DNA from 4 places in the Kitasatospora sp. NPDC052896 genome. Region 1 is predicted to be linked to each of the others. Evidence: riboswitches for the same ligand, from Rfam matches in the RefSeq annotation. Region 1 holds a riboswitch; each other region holds the start of a gene.
What was found. A riboswitch is a leader RNA that binds a small molecule or an ion and turns the genes downstream of it on or off. The one in region 1 is predicted to bind cobalamin.
Positions count from the first base shown of each region.

Region 2: it holds a riboswitch for cobalamin, as region 1 does, so the genes downstream of both, ACIGXM_RS13765 (cobalamin biosynthesis protein) here and ACIGXM_RS25740 (CoA-acylating methylmalonate-semialdehyde dehydrogenase) in region 1, are expected to answer to the same signal.
Region 3: it holds a riboswitch for cobalamin, as region 1 does, so the genes downstream of both, ACIGXM_RS07035 (ribonucleoside-diphosphate reductase subunit alpha) here and ACIGXM_RS25740 (CoA-acylating methylmalonate-semialdehyde dehydrogenase) in region 1, are expected to answer to the same signal.
Region 4: it holds a riboswitch for cobalamin, as region 1 does, so the genes downstream of both, ACIGXM_RS34440 (HoxN/HupN/NixA family nickel/cobalt transporter) here and ACIGXM_RS25740 (CoA-acylating methylmalonate-semialdehyde dehydrogenase) in region 1, are expected to answer to the same signal.

Region 1 covers NZ_JBITZU010000015.1:62,349-66,622, reverse strand. Annotated here, with positions in the region: gene ACIGXM_RS25750 (DJ-1/PfpI family protein) at 1-413, shown strand, start outside; gene ACIGXM_RS25745 (DUF5134 domain-containing protein) at 698-1,294, opposite strand; cobalamin riboswitch at 1,603-1,795, shown strand; gene ACIGXM_RS25740 (CoA-acylating methylmalonate-semialdehyde dehydrogenase) at 2,006-3,505, shown strand; gene ACIGXM_RS25735 (acyl-CoA dehydrogenase family protein) at 3,502-4,274, shown strand, end outside.
Region 2 covers NZ_JBITZU010000005.1:237,804-242,077, forward strand. Annotated here, with positions in the region: gene ACIGXM_RS13760 (cobyric acid synthase) at 1-1,496, opposite strand, end outside; gene ACIGXM_RS13765 (cobalamin biosynthesis protein) at 1,493-2,551, opposite strand; cobalamin riboswitch at 2,606-2,740, opposite strand; gene ACIGXM_RS13770 (transcriptional regulator) at 2,968-3,660, shown strand; gene ACIGXM_RS13775 (alpha/beta hydrolase) at 3,754-4,274, shown strand, end outside.
Region 3 covers NZ_JBITZU010000002.1:195,236-199,509, forward strand. Annotated here, with positions in the region: gene ACIGXM_RS07020 (nitroreductase family deazaflavin-dependent oxidoreductase) at 6-410, shown strand; gene ACIGXM_RS07025 (GNAT family N-acetyltransferase) at 555-1,067, shown strand; gene ACIGXM_RS07030 (hypothetical protein) at 1,081-1,890, opposite strand; cobalamin riboswitch at 2,079-2,220, shown strand; gene ACIGXM_RS07035 (ribonucleoside-diphosphate reductase subunit alpha) at 2,413-4,274, shown strand, end outside.
Region 4 covers NZ_JBITZU010000033.1:24,116-28,389, reverse strand. Annotated here, with positions in the region: gene cobF (precorrin-6A synthase (deacetylating)) at 37-801, opposite strand; gene ACIGXM_RS34440 (HoxN/HupN/NixA family nickel/cobalt transporter) at 929-2,053, opposite strand; cobalamin riboswitch at 2,139-2,276, opposite strand; gene ACIGXM_RS34435 ((2Fe-2S) ferredoxin domain-containing protein) at 2,512-2,952, opposite strand; gene ACIGXM_RS34430 (ABC transporter substrate-binding protein) at 2,949-3,965, opposite strand; gene ACIGXM_RS34425 (ABC transporter ATP-binding protein) at 4,064-4,274, opposite strand, start outside.

The DNA.
Region 1 (4,274 bases):
CGGTGCCGACCGCGTGGGAGCCCACCGACACCGATCTTCTGATCGTGCCGGGTGGCGGTGACCAGCTGATCGACAATCCGGATGTCCACCGGAACCTTGTACGGGCACAGCAGGCCGGAGTCATCGTCGCCGGTGTCTGCACCGGCGTCATGGTGCTGTCCGCAGCAGGCTTGACCAAGGGTCGTCCGTGCACGACGCACCATCTCGCCAAGGCCGAGCTGGCCGCCCAGGGAGGCAAGGTGATCGACGCACGAGTCGTTGACGACGGGAACCTGGTGACCGCGGGCGGTGTCACCAGCGGAATCGACCTGGCACTCTGGATGGTCACCCGCGAGTGCGGATCATCCGTCGCCACCGGCGTCGAGTCCATCATGGAGTACGAGCAGCGCGGCGTCGTCTGGCGCAGCTCCTGATCGTCGTCGCACGGGAACCGCCTTGCCGAACTCGGCGTAGCCCAGCGGCGGCCCCGCAGGAACTTCGTCGGTGGCCCGCGTCGACCCGTCGGGGCGATGCGGGCCACCGACGTGCGCGAGGATCCGCCGGCCGGTCCAACCGGTCTCCTGTCGAGCAGGCCGCGGACGCCGGGAGTACGCGGGACGACGTCCTGAACGTGGAGGTCCAGGGCGTCGAGGGTGAGGTCGTCGCGGATGACAGCCGGGTCACGCAGCCGCTCGCGTCAACGATCGGCTGCGCTGGCCTACATCGCCAGCAGCATCGTGAACATGCCCACGCCCAGTACCAGATGACACGCCTCGGGCCACTGCGGCGACCACAGCACCCCGACTCCGCGGTACCGTCGGGCACCGGACGGGGCCACGGCGAAGTCGAACAGGCGGGTGCAGCTGACGACCACGCAGACACCGAAGAAGACCAGCAGCGCACCGGTGAGCCAGGCGGCACCCACCACAGGTGCCATGCCCGGCATCGCCGGCATGGCACCTGCCGCGTTCGCCATCCGCCCAGCCATGGAGACGGCCATGTAAACCATGGCCAGATGCCCGACCGCGTGCTCCAGATGGTGCCGGCGATGGCCCGCGGAGCGCACGGCGGCGGCCGCCGACCACAGGCCCGCCGGCACGAGAACGGCCACCCACAGGCCTTCGGGCAGGGCCACGCCGGTACCGACCGGGAGGGCCATCACCGCCATGCCCAGCCCCTTGAGTGCCGAGGACGCCTCCAACCGCCTCTCCTCACCGGCCAGTTGGGAGGCCAGGCGCCACCGGACCAGGCAGAGCAGCCCGGTCGCGGTCATCAACGGGACGAAGAGCCATGTCACCAGCTCGGGTTGTCGCATCCGTGTGCTCCCCCTTCCTTCGCACCACCCAGGGTGGAGGGTCGCGAGAGCCCGGAGCACGGGGGCACACTCCGCGCACGGAAGCGCAAGGGGCGTACGAGCAGCGCACGATGAGGCCGAGGAACGCATGCACAACCGCCACCCCGGGGCGGGGGAAAGCCGAGTTGGTTCGCTCTCCGAGGGAGCGTCTGCCGGGACCGCTACCGCCCCTCCCTCCCGGACCACTCCCCCACCCCGCCGCACCACCCGCGCCGCGCTGCTTCGGTCCCGACCGTTCCCGCCGGAAGAGGCGTGGCCCCTGGACTTACTAGGACGTCCAACTATATGGTCGTGACAGGTCCGCGGTGTCAGGGAAGCCGGTGTGAGTCCGGCACGGTCCCGCCACTGTGACCGGGGAGCTCGTCCTCGCAGGAGTCATGGCCACTGGCAGCCAGCCGGGAAGGCCCGAGGGCGGGCGGTGATCCGGGAGTCAGGATACCGGCCGCGGGTGGTTCGTGCTTTCCACGAGGATGGAGACGACACGCATGACTCCAGGGTGCCCGCGGTTCGCCGCCCCAACCCGTGCCGTGCAGAAAGCCCTTCGGGACAACAGGTCCTGACGGGTTCGTTCACCTCCTCCGCCGAGTCGGTCCCGCGCCGCACCACCGTGCGCCGGGCCGCCGGAGGAGGTCTCCATTCCTCCTCTCCCACCCCTGTCGAGAGAAGGAACCGATGGTCCGAGAACTGACCCATTTCATCGCCGGCAAGCGGATCCCCGGTGCCTCCGGGCGCTTCGGCGACGTCTACGACCCCAACACCGGGCGGGTCCAGGCCCGGGTACCGCTCGCGAGCCGCGCCGAGGTGGAGTCCGCGATCGCCGACGCCGAGCAGGCGCAGGTCGGCTGGGCCGCCTGGAACCCGCAGCGCCGGGCCCGGGTGCTGATGCGGTTCCTGCAGCTGGTCGAGCTGGAGAAGGACGAGATCGCCCGGCTGCTCTCCGCCGAGCACGGCAAGACCGTCGCCGACGCCCACGGCGACCTGCAACGTGGGCTGGAGGTGGTGGAGTTCGCCGCCGGGATCCCACACCTGCTGAAGGGCGAGTACAGCGACAACGCCGGCAGCGGCATAGACGTGTACTCGATGCGCCAGCCGCTGGGCGTGGTCGCCGGCATCACCCCGTTCAACTTCCCCGCGATGATCCCGCTCTGGAAGGCGGCACCCGCGCTCGCCTGCGGCAACGCCTTCGTCCTCAAGCCGTCCGAGCGGGACCCCTCGGTGCCGCTGCGGCTGGCCGAGCTCTTCCTGGAGGCGGGGCTCCCGGCCGGGGTGCTCAACGTGGTCAACGGCGACAAGGAGGCCGTCGACACCCTGCTGGAGGATCCGCGGGTGCAGGCGGTCGGGTTCGTCGGCTCCACGCCGATCGCCCAGTACGTCTACGCCACCGCCGCGGCCCACGGGAAACGGGCGCAGTGCTTCGGCGGGGCGAAGAACCACATGATCGTGATGCCGGACGCCGACCTCGATCAGGCCGCGGACGCGCTGATCGGCGCCGGGTACGGCTCGGCCGGCGAGCGCTGCATGGCGATCTCGGTCGCCGTCCCGGTGGGCGAGCAGACCGCCGACGCCCTGGTGGCCAAGCTGACCGAGCGGATCGCGGCCCTGAAGGTCGGCCGTTCGGACGACCCGGCCGCGGACTTCGGCCCGCTGGTCACCCGGCAGGCGCTGGACCGGGTCCGCGAGTACATCGGCCTCGGGGTCCAGGAGGGTGCCGAACTCGTCGTCGACGGCAGGGACTTCCGGCTCGAAGGCCACGAGGACGGCTACTTCCTCGGCGCCTCGCTGTTCGACCGGGTCACCCCGGACATGCGGATCCACCGCGAGGAGATCTTCGGCCCGGTGCTCTCGGTGGTGCGGGCGGCCGACTACGAGGAGGCGCTGCGCCTGCCCAGCGAGCACGAGTTCGGCAACGGGGTGGCCATCTTCACCCGGGACGGCGACACCGCCCGGGACTTCGCCCGCCGGGTGAACACCGGCATGGTCGGGGTGAACGTGCCGATCCCGGTCCCGATCGCCTACCACACCTTCGGCGGCTGGAAGCGCTCCGGTTTCGGCGACCTCAACCAGCACGGCCCGGACTCGATCCGCTTCTACACCCGCACCCGGACCATCACCTCGCGCTGGCCCTCGGGGGTCAAGGAGGGCGCGAGCTTCACCATCCCCACGATGGAGTGAGCAGCGTGCACGACCTGACGAAGGATCAACTCGCCATCGCGGAGACCACCCGGGCCTTCGCCGACGAGTACCTGGCCCCCGACGCGGTGGCCTGGGACCAGGCCAAGCACTTCCCGCTGGACGTCCTGCGCAAGGCGGCCGAGCTGGGCCTGGGCGGCGTCTACGTCCGCGAGGACGTCGGCGGCTCCGAACTCACCCGGCTGGACGGCGTGGTGGCCTTCGAGGCACTGGCCACCGGCTGTCCCTCGATCGCCGCCTACCTCTCCATCCACAACATGGTCGCCTGGATGATCGACCGGTACGGCACCGACGAGCAGCGCGGGCGATGGCTGCCCGGGCTCTGCTCGGCGGCGGACCTCGGCAGCTACTGCCTGACCGAACCGGGCGCCGGATCCGACGCCGCGGCGCTCACCACCCGTGCCGTGCGCGATGGTGACCACTGGGTGCTGGACGGGGTCAAGCAGTTCATCTCCGGTGCGGGCACCTCCCGGGTGTACGTGGTCATGGCCCGCACCGGCGAACCCGGCTCGAAGGGGATCTCCGCCTTCGTGGTGGACCGCGACGACCCGGGCCTGTCCTTCGGGCCGAACGAGCACAAGATGGGCTGGAACGCCCAGCCCACCCGGCAGGTCCTGCTGGACGGTGTCCGGCTGCCCGCCGACCGGCTGCTCGGCGGCGAGGGCAACGGCTTCCGGATCGCCATGGCCGGGCTCAACGGCGGCCGCCTCGGCATCGCCGCGTGCTCGCTCGGCGGCGCGCGGAGCGCCCT
Region 2 (4,274 bases), on a different contig from region 1:
GCCGGAGCCCCCGGCGGGACGAACGGCAGCCCGGCCCCGGCCCCGCCCTCGATCAGCCGCCACAGCGCGGCGGTGTCGGCATGCTCCTCGATCAGGTCGCCCAGCCGGTCCAGCCGGGCCTCCCGGGCGGCGGCGAACGAGGTGTCCGGTGCCGGCACGAAGGCCCGCCCGGCCAGCGCCGCGACCTCGCGCAGCAGAGCCCGGCGGAACCCGTCGTTCTCCAGCGCGCCGTGCCAGGTGGTGCCCCAGACCGCGCCGTCGCGGCAGCCGTCCAGGAAGGCCTCGCCGCCCTCGACGGTCACCACCCCGTGGTGGATCTCGTAGCCCTCGACCCGCTCGCCGAAGGCCTCGCCGACCGGTCGGCCGAGCACCTTCTCCGGCCCGAACTCGACCGTGGTCGGCAGCAGCCCGAGTCCCTCGACCCGGCCCGCCTTCGACTCGATCCCGTCCGATATCCGCCGAGCCAGCATCTGGTAGCCGCCGCAGACCCCGAGCACCGGCCGCCCGGCCGCCGCCCGCTCGCGCAGCGGTGCGGCCAGGCCGCGCTCGCGCAGCCAGGCCAGGTCGGCGACGGTGGCCCGGGTGCCGGGCAGCACCACCAGGTCCGCGTCGGCCAGCTCCTCGGGACGGGTGGCCCAGCGGACCAGCACGCCGGGCTCCTGGGCGAGCGCGTCCAGGTCGGTGAAGTTGGACAGCCGGGGGAAGCGCAGCACGGCGACCCGCAGCACGTCGGCGCCGTACGGGCCCGCGACGTCCGCGCGCTCGACGGCGGTGGACAGGTCGAGCGAGTCCTCGGCGTCCAGCCAGAGACCCGCCAGCATCGGCAGGGTGCCCAGCACCGGACGGCCGGTCAGCTCGTGCAGCATGTCCAGGCCGGGCCCGAGCAGCCGGGCGTCGCCGCGGAACTTGTTCACCAGCCAGCCGGCCACCAGCCGCTGGTCCTCGGCGCAGAGCAGCGCCAGCGTCCCGTACATCGCGGCGAAGACCCCGCCGCGGTCGATGTCGCCGACCACCACGACCGGCAGGTCGGCGGCCCGGGCCAGGCCCATGTTGGCGATGTCGCGGTCGCGCAGGTTGATCTCGGCGGGGGAGCCGGCGCCCTCGCAGATCACCACGTCGAAGCGGCGGCGCAGGTCGGCCAGGCAGTCCAGGGCCTTTTCCAGCAGGAAGGGTTTGCGTTCTCGGTAGTCGAGCGCGCCGACCTCCGCGATCGGGTGGCCGAGCAGGACCACCTGGCTGCGGCCGTCGGCGCCCGGCTTCAGCAGCACCGGGTTCATCGCCGCCTCGGGCTCCACCCGGGCCGCGGCGGCCTGCATCACCTGGGCCCGGCCGATCTCCGCGCCGTCGGCGGTGACCATCGAGTTGAGCGACATGTTCTGCGCCTTGAACGGCGCGACCCTCACCCCCTGCCGGGCCAGCCAGCGGCAGATCCCGGCGGTGACCACGCTCTTGCCCGCGTCCGACGTCGTCCCGGCGACCAGCAGTGCGTTGCTCATCGGCTGCCACCTCCCGTCCTGGCGGCGCGTGCCGCCCTCGCCCGTACCCGGTGCCCCGCGCAGCGGCCGGCCACCGTCACGGCCAGCGCCAACAGGCCCACCCGGCGCGACAGCCGGCAGGCGCGCTCGATGTCGTCCACGGCCACCGGGCGCAACTCCGCCCCCAGCACCGGCCGGTTCTCCACCCTCTCCCCGTACCGCAGCGAGCCGCCGAGCCGGACCCCGAGCGCGCCCGCGAAGGCCGACTCGGCCTGGCCGGCGTTCGGGCTCGGGTGCGCCGAGCCGTCCCGCCGCCAGACCCGCCAGGCGGTCCGCGGGTGCGGCGCGGCGGCCACCGTGAGCAGCGCGGTCAGCCGGGCGCCCGGCCAGCCGGCCAGGTCGTCCAGCCGTGCCGAGGCCCAGCCGAAGCGCCGGTGCCGGGGGGACCGGTGACCCACCATCGCGTCCAGGGTGTTGACCGCGCGGAACGCCAGCAGGCCCGGGCCGCCCGCCAGGGCACCCCAGACCAGCGCGTTGACCACGGCGTCCGCGGTGTTCTCGGCCACCGACTCGACCACCGCGCGGGCCAGCTGCGGCTCGTCCAGGGCGCTCGGGTCGCGCCCGCACAGGTGGGGCAGGCGCTCCCGGGCCGCCGTCAGGTCGCCCGCGCGCAGGGCGGCGCCGATCGTACGGGCCTCGCGGGTGAGCGAGGTGCCGCCGAGCACGGTCCAGGTGGCGGCCGCCGTGGCGGCGCTCGCCGCGATGCCCCGCCGTCCCACCAGCCGTTCCACCGTCACCGCGGCGGCCGTGACACCGCCCACGCAGAGCGCGGTGTACAGCGCCCCCGCGCCGCGGTGGTCGCGCCAGAGGGCGCGCTCCAGCCGGCCGGCGGCCCGGCCGAAGGCGGCCACCGGGTGACCCCGGCGCGGGTCGGCGAACCGCAGGTCGGCCGCGTAACCGGCGACCGCGCCGAGCGCGTAGCCGCCGGCCGCGGTGGCGTACGGGCGTCGGGCGCGGGGAGGTTGACGGAGCGGCACCCCCACGGCGCTCGGTGCCGGCCGGGGAGCAGGCTGCATGCTGTGCGTGTCCTCACTCAGGGTCCGCGCCCTGGCTCGACGTCGCGGGGGCGAGAGTCTCCTGGCTCCCGGGTACGGACGCGCGCCCGGGCCTTCCAACGCCCCTGTGGCGGGACACCGTGACCATCGTTCGAACGCACTCCCCGGTGACAGTGGCGGGACCGCGCCGGATTCGCACCGGCTTCCTCTGCTTGCCTCCGTTTGGCCCAAGGATCCCATCACGGGCCCGTTCCGGGCGTCAACCGGGCCCCCGGAGTGGTTGATCACACCGGACGGAACCGTCGCCACCTCCGAGCAACGGACACTGACGCGGCCTCGGCGCTGGTGATACGTCCAAGGCGCCGCCGGGGGCCGCTCCCCGGCTTCGTGCGTTCGGCGACTGGGGGCGGGCTCGGCCGCGCCCCTACCGTCGTCCCATGCGACGCAGCAGTTCCCCGGCCCCCGCCCCGGTCCCGTTCTCCCGGCAGGCCGCCCGGGCGCACCGCGCCGGGCTCGGGCTGACCCCCGAACAGGTGGCGGAGGCGATGGCCGCGCACGGCGTCCGGCTGCTGCCGGCTCACGTCCTCGGCTGGGAGAGCGGCGAGATCCGGCCCGGCGAGACCGAGCTCATCGCACTCGCCCGGGCGCTCTGGTGCCCGGTGGCACAGCTGATGGGGGTCCGTCCGACCTCGCTGCGCGACTTCCGGCTCGCCCGCGAACTGAGCCGGGACCAGGCCGCCGCCCGGATCGGCGTCGGCGCGCGGACGTACGCCGACGCCGAACTCACCGGACGCTGGACCGGCGACGCCGACGAGACCCGCGCCCTCGCCGAGACCCTCGGTCTGACGCTGCGTGACCTGGTCCGGATCACCGGTGCCGAGGAGGAGCTGGAACAGTGCCTGCGCCAGTGCGTCGCCGGCCGCTGGCAGCCCCAGCTGAAGCCGGTCGCCCGCCTGGTCCCGGCCCCGCGCGAGGCCCTCGCCGGCGTCCTGGCCGCCCTCCAGGCCGAACACCGGGTCCCCTCCCACTGGGGCGGCACCGCCCCGGAGGAGCCCCGGCCCCCCGCCGCCCCCGTCGACCACCGCTTCTGGGCCCTCCTCGCCACCGCCGCCCCCGACCTCCCGGTGTAGCGGAGGCTGCCCGTACGGCGGCGTTGCGGTGGCCGGCGCACGGCTCACGGGATGAACTGGGGAGCGTCACCCACTCACCACCCGGGGAGCGCCATGCGTAGGGGAACCGTCGTCGCCGCTGGCACCGCTGTCGTCGTCGCGGCGGGGGTCGCCGTGCTGCTGCTCGGGCGGCGGGTGTCCGACCTCGCGCTGAAGCCGGGGGCCGGGGGCGAGCCCGCCGCGGCCGGGGAGCCGCCGCTGCGGGTGCGGTCGATCAGCGCCGACGAGGTCACCCTCACCCGGACCACCGAGAGCCTGCGCCGCGGCCGGTACGCGCTGGAGTGGGCCGGCGGCCACGCGGTGGTCGGCCCGGTGCTGCGCGGCGACCAGCGGACCGTGACCCGCCGGCTGGAGTTCACCGCCGGCCGCGGCCCGGCCGACAGCGCGGACGTCGAACTGACCCCGCGGGTGCTGCGCGGTGACCCGGTCTCGTCCTGCGGCCTGGACTCCATGGACGTGGTGGTCGACGGCGAGCTGGGCCCGCTGCCCGCCTGGTACCTGCCGGCCGTCCGCGGCACCTGGGTGATCGCCGTGCACGGACCGCAGGCCGACCGGCGGCAGGCGCTGCCCGTGCT
Region 3 (4,274 bases), on a different contig from region 1:
CCGCGATCGGCAACCGTCTGGTCGCCGGCCTCGCCGGGCTGGGCCTCAGTCTCCGGGGCTCCCAGGTGCTGGCAGTGCGCGGGCGCAAGAGCGGACATTGGCGCACCACCCCCGTCAACCCGCTCAGCCACCACGGCGAGCGCTACCTGGTCGCCCCGCGCGGCCACACCCAGTGGGTTCGCAACCTGCGCGCCGCCGGCACCGGCGAGCTACGCCTGGGCCGCCGGAGCGAGGCGTTCCGCGCCACCGAGCTGGCGGACGACGAGAAGCCGGAGGTGCTGCGCGCCTACCTCGAGCGGTGGCAGCCCCAGGTCGGCGGCTACTTCGAGGGGGTGGACGCCGACGCCCCCGAGGCCGAACTGCGGCGGATCGCCCCGGGGTTTCCGGTGTTCCGGATCAGCCGGAGCTGAGCCGGCCCCGAGCACCGGCGCACCCACCGCCCCGTCGCCGCCCACCCCCGTCGCCGCCCACCGCGCCACCGCGCCACCCGCCGCCGGCCGGCCGAGGGGGAACCCTCCGGCCGGCTCCGACCTGCGCCTTGGCAGACTGACCTGATGGACATCGTCATCCGCGCCGCCCTCGAAGCCGACCTCGAACAGGCCGGCGAGGTCACCGTCGAAGCGTTCGTCGGTGACGGCCACACCCAACCGGACGGGTCGTACGTGGAACTGCTGCGGGATGCCCGCCGGCGGTCCGCCGAGGCCGAGCTGTACGTGGCCGTCGATCCCGCCGATCTCTCGCGCGGGGCGGCCGGGCGCGTCCTCGGTTGCGTGACCTTCGCGGTCGGCGGCAACCCGTGGGCCGACATCGCCACCTCCGAGGAGGGCGAGATCCGGATGCTGGCCGCCGCCGCGGCCTCGCGCGGCCGCGGGGTCGGCGAGGCCCTGGTGCGGGCCTGCGTCACCCGCAGCCGCGAACTCGGCCTGGCCGGCATGGCGTTCTCCACCCGCCCGGCGATGACCGCCGCCCACCGGATCTACGAGCGGGTCGGTTTCCGGCGCACTCCGGAGCGCGACTGGTGCGTCCGCCCGGGGGTCGACCTGTTGGTCTACAGCCTCGCCTTCTGACCGGCGCGCCCGGTCAGCCCGCCGCCGCCGCGCGTTGCAGCAGGCGGGTCCGCAGGTACGCGTCGAAGGCCGGCGCGGCGGCCGTGGCGGTGGCGTCCTGCGCCGCGCCGCCCGGCTTCACCGTGCCCTCGACCGTGAGATAGCCGTACCGGCCCAGCGTGCCGTGCGTGCCGGCACAGCCCGGACCGGTGCAGAACGACACCGCGCCCGGCGCGGCCAGGCCCTGGAGCTGCCCCTGGAAGCCGGCGAACGCGGCGTCGGCCTGGCTCCGGTGGTCGAAGACGGCGACTCCCAGGGTCACCACGCTGTCCCCCGTGGCGTAGCTGGCCCTGATCACCTGACGGCAGTCCTGGGCCGCGAGCAGGTTGCCCAGCCCACCGGTGGTGGCCTTCCAGCACGGCTCGGTGGCCACCTCGGCGGCCCGGGTCCAGGTGGCGCCGGCCACCGTGACGGTCGGCTCGGGGAACAGGCCGGCGGCGGAGAGCGGCGCGGTGTCGGTGGCGGCGTCCCAGAGCGGGGTTGTCGGGTCCGCCGACGCCGTCGAAGCCCCCGCGGCCACCACGGCCGCCGCCCGAGGCGCGGTCGGGGACCTCGCGAGCAGCACCGCCGCCCCGGCCCCGCCCAGCACCACGAGCACGCCCAGCACCCCCAGCAGCACCCGCAGCCGGCCCCGGCGACGAGCCTCGGCCGCCGAGCGGTCGGCCAGCGCGGTCCAGTACTCCACCGGAGCGGTGGCCACGACGGGCGGCGCGCCCGGCAGCACGCCGGGTGGCTCTCCCGGGTACCCGAAGCCCGCTCCCGAATCCCCCGCCCCTTCACTCACGGGCGACGATCCTATGACACCCCGGGAGCTGACACGCCGGGATCCCCGCCGACGCCCCCTCAGCCCGCCCGCACCGGGCCGTCCACCCGGCCCGGTAATCGATCCGTGTCCGAAGCGGTGGCTCACCAACCCGCCTCCGTCACCAGTCCGCCACGCCACGCCACACTACATGTGGGTGTTACATCCATCAGCCACCACTACATGTATGCTCGCTCTCGCTGTCGACGCAGGGGAACCCGGTGTGAGTCCGGGACTGCCCCGCAGCGGTGAGCGGGCGCCCCCACGAGGCGCCGGCGAGTCCGAGTACCTGCCGACGGTGTGCCACACGGCTTCCCCGCAGAGGCCTTGAAGCACGTCCAGCTTGTGTCCGGGCCTCGCGGGTGGGCCGGGGATGCCGCCGCAGCGCGCCGCCGGGTACGGGTGGCCGCGCCGAGCTCCCCTGCCCTGCCCCGGTCCGGTTCGTCCCACCGTCCGTCGCCGTCGCCAGGAGAGAGCGCCTTGACCACCGCTGCCTCAGCCACCCTGCCCGCCCAGGGAACCAGCACCGACCCCCTCGACCGGTCGGAGCCCGGCGCCGCGCTCCTCCGGACGCTGACGGACCGGAGCAGCGACCTCCCCCAGGTGGACCCCGGCCACGTCGCCGCCGCCGCACTGCGCGGCCGGCACGCCGGCTCCGACTTCGCGGAGCTGCGCGGGCTGGCCGTGGAGGCCGCCGCGTCGATGATCGCCGAGGACCCGCAGTACTCGAAGCTGGCCGCCCGACTGCTCGCCGAGGAGATCGCCGACGAGGCCGTCAGCCAGGGCGCGATCTCGTTCGCCGCCTCGATCGCCGTCGGCCACACCGAGGGCCTGATCGGCGACACCACCGCCGACTTCGTGGCCCGGCACGCCGCCGCGCTCGACGCGCTGATCGACCGCCGGGGCGACGACCGCTTCGAGTACTTCGGCCTGCGCACCGTGCAGTCCCGCTACCTGCTGCGCCACCCGATCACCCGCAAGGTGATCGAGACCCCGCAGCAGTTCATGCTCCGGGTCGCCTGCGGCCTGGCCGTCGGCGACAGCGCCGAGTCGGTCACCGAGGTGGCCGAGCTGTACCGGCTGATGAGCACGCTCTCCTACCTGCCGTCCTCGCCGACCCTGTTCAACTCCGGCACCCGGCACCCGCAGATGTCCTCCTGCTACCTGCTGGACTCGCCGCTGGACAACCTGGACTCGATCTACTCGCGTTACGCGCAGATCGCCCGGCTGTCCAAGCACGCCGGCGGCATCGGCCTGTCCTACTCCCGGATCCGCTCGCGCGGTTCGCTGATCCGCGGCACCAACGGCAAGTCCAACGGCATCGTCCCGTTCCTGCGCACCCTGGACTCCTCGGTCGCCGCGGTGAACCAGGGCGGCCGGCGCAAGGGCGCGGCCTGCGTCTACCTGGAGACCTGGCACGCCGACATCGAGGAGTTCCTCGAGCTGCGCGACAACACCGGCGAGGAGGCGCGCCGCACGCACAACCTCAACCTGGCGCACTGGATCCCGGACGAGTTCATGCGCCGGGTGAACGCCAACGCCGACTGGTCGCTCTTCTCCCCCGCCGACGTCCCCGAGCTGGTCGACCTGTGGGGCGAGGAGTTCGACGAGGCGTACCGGAAGGCCGAGGCCGCCGGCAAGGCGGTCCGCACCATCCCGGCTCAGACCCTGTACGCCCGGATGATGCGCACCCTCGCGCAGACCGGCAACGGCTGGATGACCTTCAAGGACGCGGCCAACCGCGCCGCCAACCAGACCGCGCTGCCCGGCCGGACGGTGCACTCCTCCAACCTCTGCACCGAGATCCTGGAGGTCACCGACGACTCGGAGACCGCGGTCTGCAACCTGGGTTCGGTCAACCTGGGTGCCCACGTGGCCGCCGGCGCCACCGCCGGTGACCTGCTGAACGCGATGGACTGGGACCGGCTGGACGCCACCGTGCGCACCGCGGTCACCTTCCTGGACCGGGTCATCGACATCAACTTCTACCCGACCACCGAGGCCGGTACCTCCAACTCCCGTTGGCGGCCGGTCGGTCTGGGCGTGATGGGCCTGCAGGACGTCTTCTTCCAGCTGCGGATCGACTTCGACTCGGCCGAGGCGAAGGAGCTCTCCACGCTGATCTCCGAGCGGATCATGCTGACCGCCTACGAGCGCTCCAGCGAGCTGGCCGAGCAGTTCGGGCAGCACCCCGCGTACGCCGAAACCCGGGCCGCCCGGGGCCAGTTGCACCTGGACCACTTCGCCGGCGCCACCCCGCGCTGGGCCGAGCGCTGGGCCGCCCTGCGGGCCCGGATCGCCACCACCGGCCTGCGCAACGCGCTGCTGCTGGCGATCGCCCCGACCGCGACCATCGCCTCCATCGC
Region 4 (4,274 bases), on a different contig from region 1:
GCCCGCCGCCCGGTCCGGACGGCGGGCCGAGGTGCGTCAGCGCTCCGAGCGGCGCAGCAGGTAGGTGTCCATCAGCCAGCCCTTGCGGTCGCGGGCCGCCTTGCGCGCCTTGAGGACGCGCGGCGCGGTCTCGGCGAGCGGACCGGAGAGCAACACCTCGTCGGGCGTGCCGAGATAGGCGCCGTAGTGGATGTCGAGTCCGGCGGGGTCGATCTCGGCGAAGGCGGCCTGCCCGTCCAGCATGACCACCACGTCGTCCACGCCCTCCGGGAAGCCCTCGGCGAGCCGTCGGCCGGTGGTGACCTGGAACGGGCGGCCGACCCGGGTGAGGGTGGTGCGGTGCCGGGCGGCCAGGACCGAGATGCTGCTGATCCCCGGGATCACCTCGTACTCGAAGAGGTCCGGGGCGTCCCTGCGGGCCAGGACCTCCTCCACCACCGCGATCACGCTGTCGTACAGGCTCGGGTCGCCCCACACCAGGAACGCGCCCGTCTGGTCGGGACCCAGGTGTTCGGCGATCAGCCGGTCGACCAGGTCGGCGCGGCGGTGGCGCCAGTCGTCCACCGCGGCCGCGTAGGCCGGCGCGCCGCGGTCCCGTTCGGCGTCCGGGGTCTCGACCACCTGGTGGCCGGGCCGGGCGTGTTCGTCGAGCAGTTGCCGGCGCAGCCGGATGAGGTCCTGGCGCTGCTCGTTCTTGTCGAGGACGAAGAAGACGTCGGTGCGGGCGATGGCCTTGACCGCCTGCAGGGTCAGGTGGTCGGGGTCGCCCGCACCGATGCCGATGATGAGGATGTGCTGCATGACCTGGATTCTGCCTGGTCCCACCCGCCGGAGCTCGGCCGGCCCGTGGTCCGTGGCCGGGCGGGCCGGCGAGCCGGTGTGCCGGTGTGCCGGTGGAACCCCGTGCCGGGCCCGTACGGACGTGCTGTTACGCCGGTTCCTCGGCCTCCACGGCCGAGGCGGCGGCCGGGGTGGTCCAGCGGGCCTCGACCTTGCCGAAGCGCCAGTAGAGCAGGGCGACGACCCAGGTCAGGGCGAAGAGTCCGGCGATGGCGAAGCCGGCCTTGTTGATGTCGAAGTTCGCCATGAAGTCCCAGAACGGGCCGCTGAGGTGGAGCTCGGAGGTGAGGACGCCGAGCAGCTCGATGGTGCCGATCAGGAAGGCGGCGGCGATGGACAGGCCGGTGATGACGAGGTTGTAGTACACCTTGCGGACCGGGTTGGCGAAGGCCCAGCCGTAGGCGAAGTTCATGAAGCAGCCGTCCAGGGTGTCGAAGAGCGTCATGCCGCCGGCGAAGAGCAGGGGCAGCGCGAGGACGGCGTAGAAGGGCAGGCCGGCGGTGGCGGCGTAGGCGGTGGCGGCGAGCAGCACGACCTCGGTGGCGGTGTCGAAGCCGATGCCGAAGATCAGGCCGACGAAGAACATCTGCCAGGTGTGGTTGATCGAGCGCATGAAGCGGCCGAAGAAGCGCCACATCAACCCGCGGGCCTGGAGCTGCCGTTCGAGCTCCTCCTCGTCGAAGGTGCCCTGGCGCATCGAGCGGAAGACCTTGGCGATGCCGGCCAGCACGATGAGGTTGAGCAGCGCGATGAGGTAGAGGAAGCTGGCGGAGGTGACCGTGCCGATCACGCCGCCGACGGTCTCGTAGGTCGAGTTGGGGTCGACCATCGCGCCGAAGACGGCCTTGGCCGCGATGGTGATGCCGATGCCGACCACACAGATGATGGTGGAGTGGCCGATGGCGAAGAAGAAGCCGGTGCCGAGCGGACGCTTCTTGTCGGCCATCAGTTTGCGGGTGACGTTGTCGATGGCGGAGATGTGGTCGGCGTCGAAGGCGTGGCGCGCGCCCAGGGTCCAGGCGGTGAAGGCGACGCCGATGCCGACGCCGAGGCCGTCGTAGTGGAAGTGGTGGGGCAGCACGGTGAGGACGAAGATTCCCCAGCCGAAGCCGTTGAGGGCGAGGATGACCAGGGCCATCATGCCCAGGCGTCCCCACTCGGAGGGGTGGAGCGCGTCGCGGATCGATCTGAACCGGGTTGCCGGGGTGTTCATGGGCATCCTCCTCGGGATGCTCGCCGGGCAGGGCGGCACCCGAGTCGGCCCACGGGGGCCGGGCGGTCCGTCCTTCCGTCGAGGCGGGAATCCGTGGCGCGACGGCAGGCGACCGGGCTCGTCCCCGTGAGGGGCATCACCGTTGCGGGACAGTGCCGGGTTCACACCGGACTTCGCTGCTGGCGCGCTGTCACAGCAGGCGGCTGCAACCTGGCCAGCCTAGTGAGGCGGTTCGTTCATCTTCAAGCTCGCGCAGGTCAAGAGCCGGACAAACTCTACGAGCGGGGCCGGCACCGGATGGGACCCCGCCGGTGCCGGAGGAGACACCGATCGTCACGGGCACCGCGGTGGCGAGGTGTCAGCACTGCTTCCGGGCGGGTGACTTCGGCGGCCTGATGGGGGCCAGGCACGAGGGCCGGCGCGCACACTCCGGCCCTCCGCCGACGCACTGTCCGACGTCACTCGCCGCCCCCACGCGACGAGCCGCGAGCCGCGATGTCGGGACCGCGGGCCGGGATCCGTAGCGCCTGGAGCCCTGGGGGGAGCGCTTGTGGCGTGGCCGGGTCCGCCTCGGCGGCGGGCTGTCGGAGCCACTCGCACAGGGCGGCGGTGTCGTCCGCGGAGGTCAGCCCGCCGAGCCACAGGGGCCGGCTCCGCCGGCCGTCGGGTTGCCGCGCGTGGCTGCGGACCACGACGACGTTGGCCTGCTCGCACGGTCCCAGGCAGTCCGTGGTGCGCAGTCTGACGTGGGCGAGGCTGTCGGCTGTCGCGGAGAGTGCGGCCAACTGGGCTTCGTGGTCGACGTCGGGGCGCTTGGCGGCGTTTCCACAGCAGCACCCCCGGCACAGCACGATGTCCACGGTCGGCGGGGTGCGGGGGTCCGGGGCGCCGGTGCTCATGCGCCGTCGGTGGGCAGGCCGAAGGCGTCCGGGTGGAGCCAGCGGGCGATGGCGGTGACGGCCTCCGCGTTGCGGGGCCCGGGGGTGACCTGGTCGTAGCTCAGGGTCAGGAAGCAGTGGTTCCTGACCGCGGTCAGGTTCCGGGTGATCGGGCTGCTCTCCAGGAACTGCTGCTTCTGCTCGGCGGTGGGGGTGCCGTAGTCGTTGATGACGATGCACTGCGGGTCGGCGGCCGCGACCTGTTCCCAGGAGACCGAGGTCCAGCTCTGCTCGAGGCCGGCGAAGACGTTGGTGCCGCCGCCCAGTCGGATCAGGGCGTCGGGCATGGCGAGCCCGCCCGCGGTGAACGGTGCGGACTGGCCGCTGTCGTAGTCGAAGACCCGGACCGGGGCCAGTCCGGTCGTCTTGGCCTGCGCCGCGGTCACCTCGGCCTTCATGGAGTCGACCAGCTGCCGGGCTCTGGTCTGCGTGCCGAAGATCTGGCCGAGGTTGGTGAGGTCGCGGTAGGTGTCGTCGATGCTCACGGAGCCGGTTCCGCTCTGGACGTGGGCGCAGGACTCGGTGAGGGCGAGGGTCTTGATGCCGAATTTGGCCAGGCCGTCGGGGGTGAGGTCGGTCCCGGTGTGCAGGCCGTAGTTCCAGCCGGCGAACAGGAAGTCCGGGTGGAGGCCGACCAGCGGTTCGAGGGTGAAGTAGGACGGGGAGATGCTGGGGACCGTGCGGAAGGCCGTCTGGTACTGCTGCGGAACGGGCTTGCCGTCCGGGCCGTCGCCGTTGACGCCGAAGTCGCCGACCATGTGCGACTCCAGGCCCAGGGCGAGCATGTCCTCGGTGGTGTTGATGTCGTTGGACACGGCACGGGTGGGTGCCTTGGTGAAGGTGATCCGGGTGCCGCAGTTGGTCACCGTGACGGGGTAGCCACCGTCACCCGGGGCGGCGGGAGTTGTGGACCGGGCGGCGTCCCCCGTGGTGGCGGGGCCGCCGCAGCCGGTGAGGACACCGCTGAGCACCACGGCCGACGCGGCGAGAGCGGCCGCTCGCGGGAGGCGCGTTCGGACGGGGGAGCGACGGGGGCGGGGAGCACGGGGCTGGGCCATGGTGTGCCTTTCGGTCAGGGGGCTTGCCCGGGCTTGGAGTTGAGCGGGGGCTCGATGGCCGGGGGGATGGGGTGCGGCCGGCGGGAGCGGCGCGGGATGAGGTGTGGGGTCCCGGTCTCGGGGTGATCGACGATCAGGACGTCCGCGCCGTAGGCGAGCCGCACCAGGTCCGTGGTGATCACCTGCGCGGGCGGGCCGCCGGCGATGATCCGTCCCCGGGCCAGG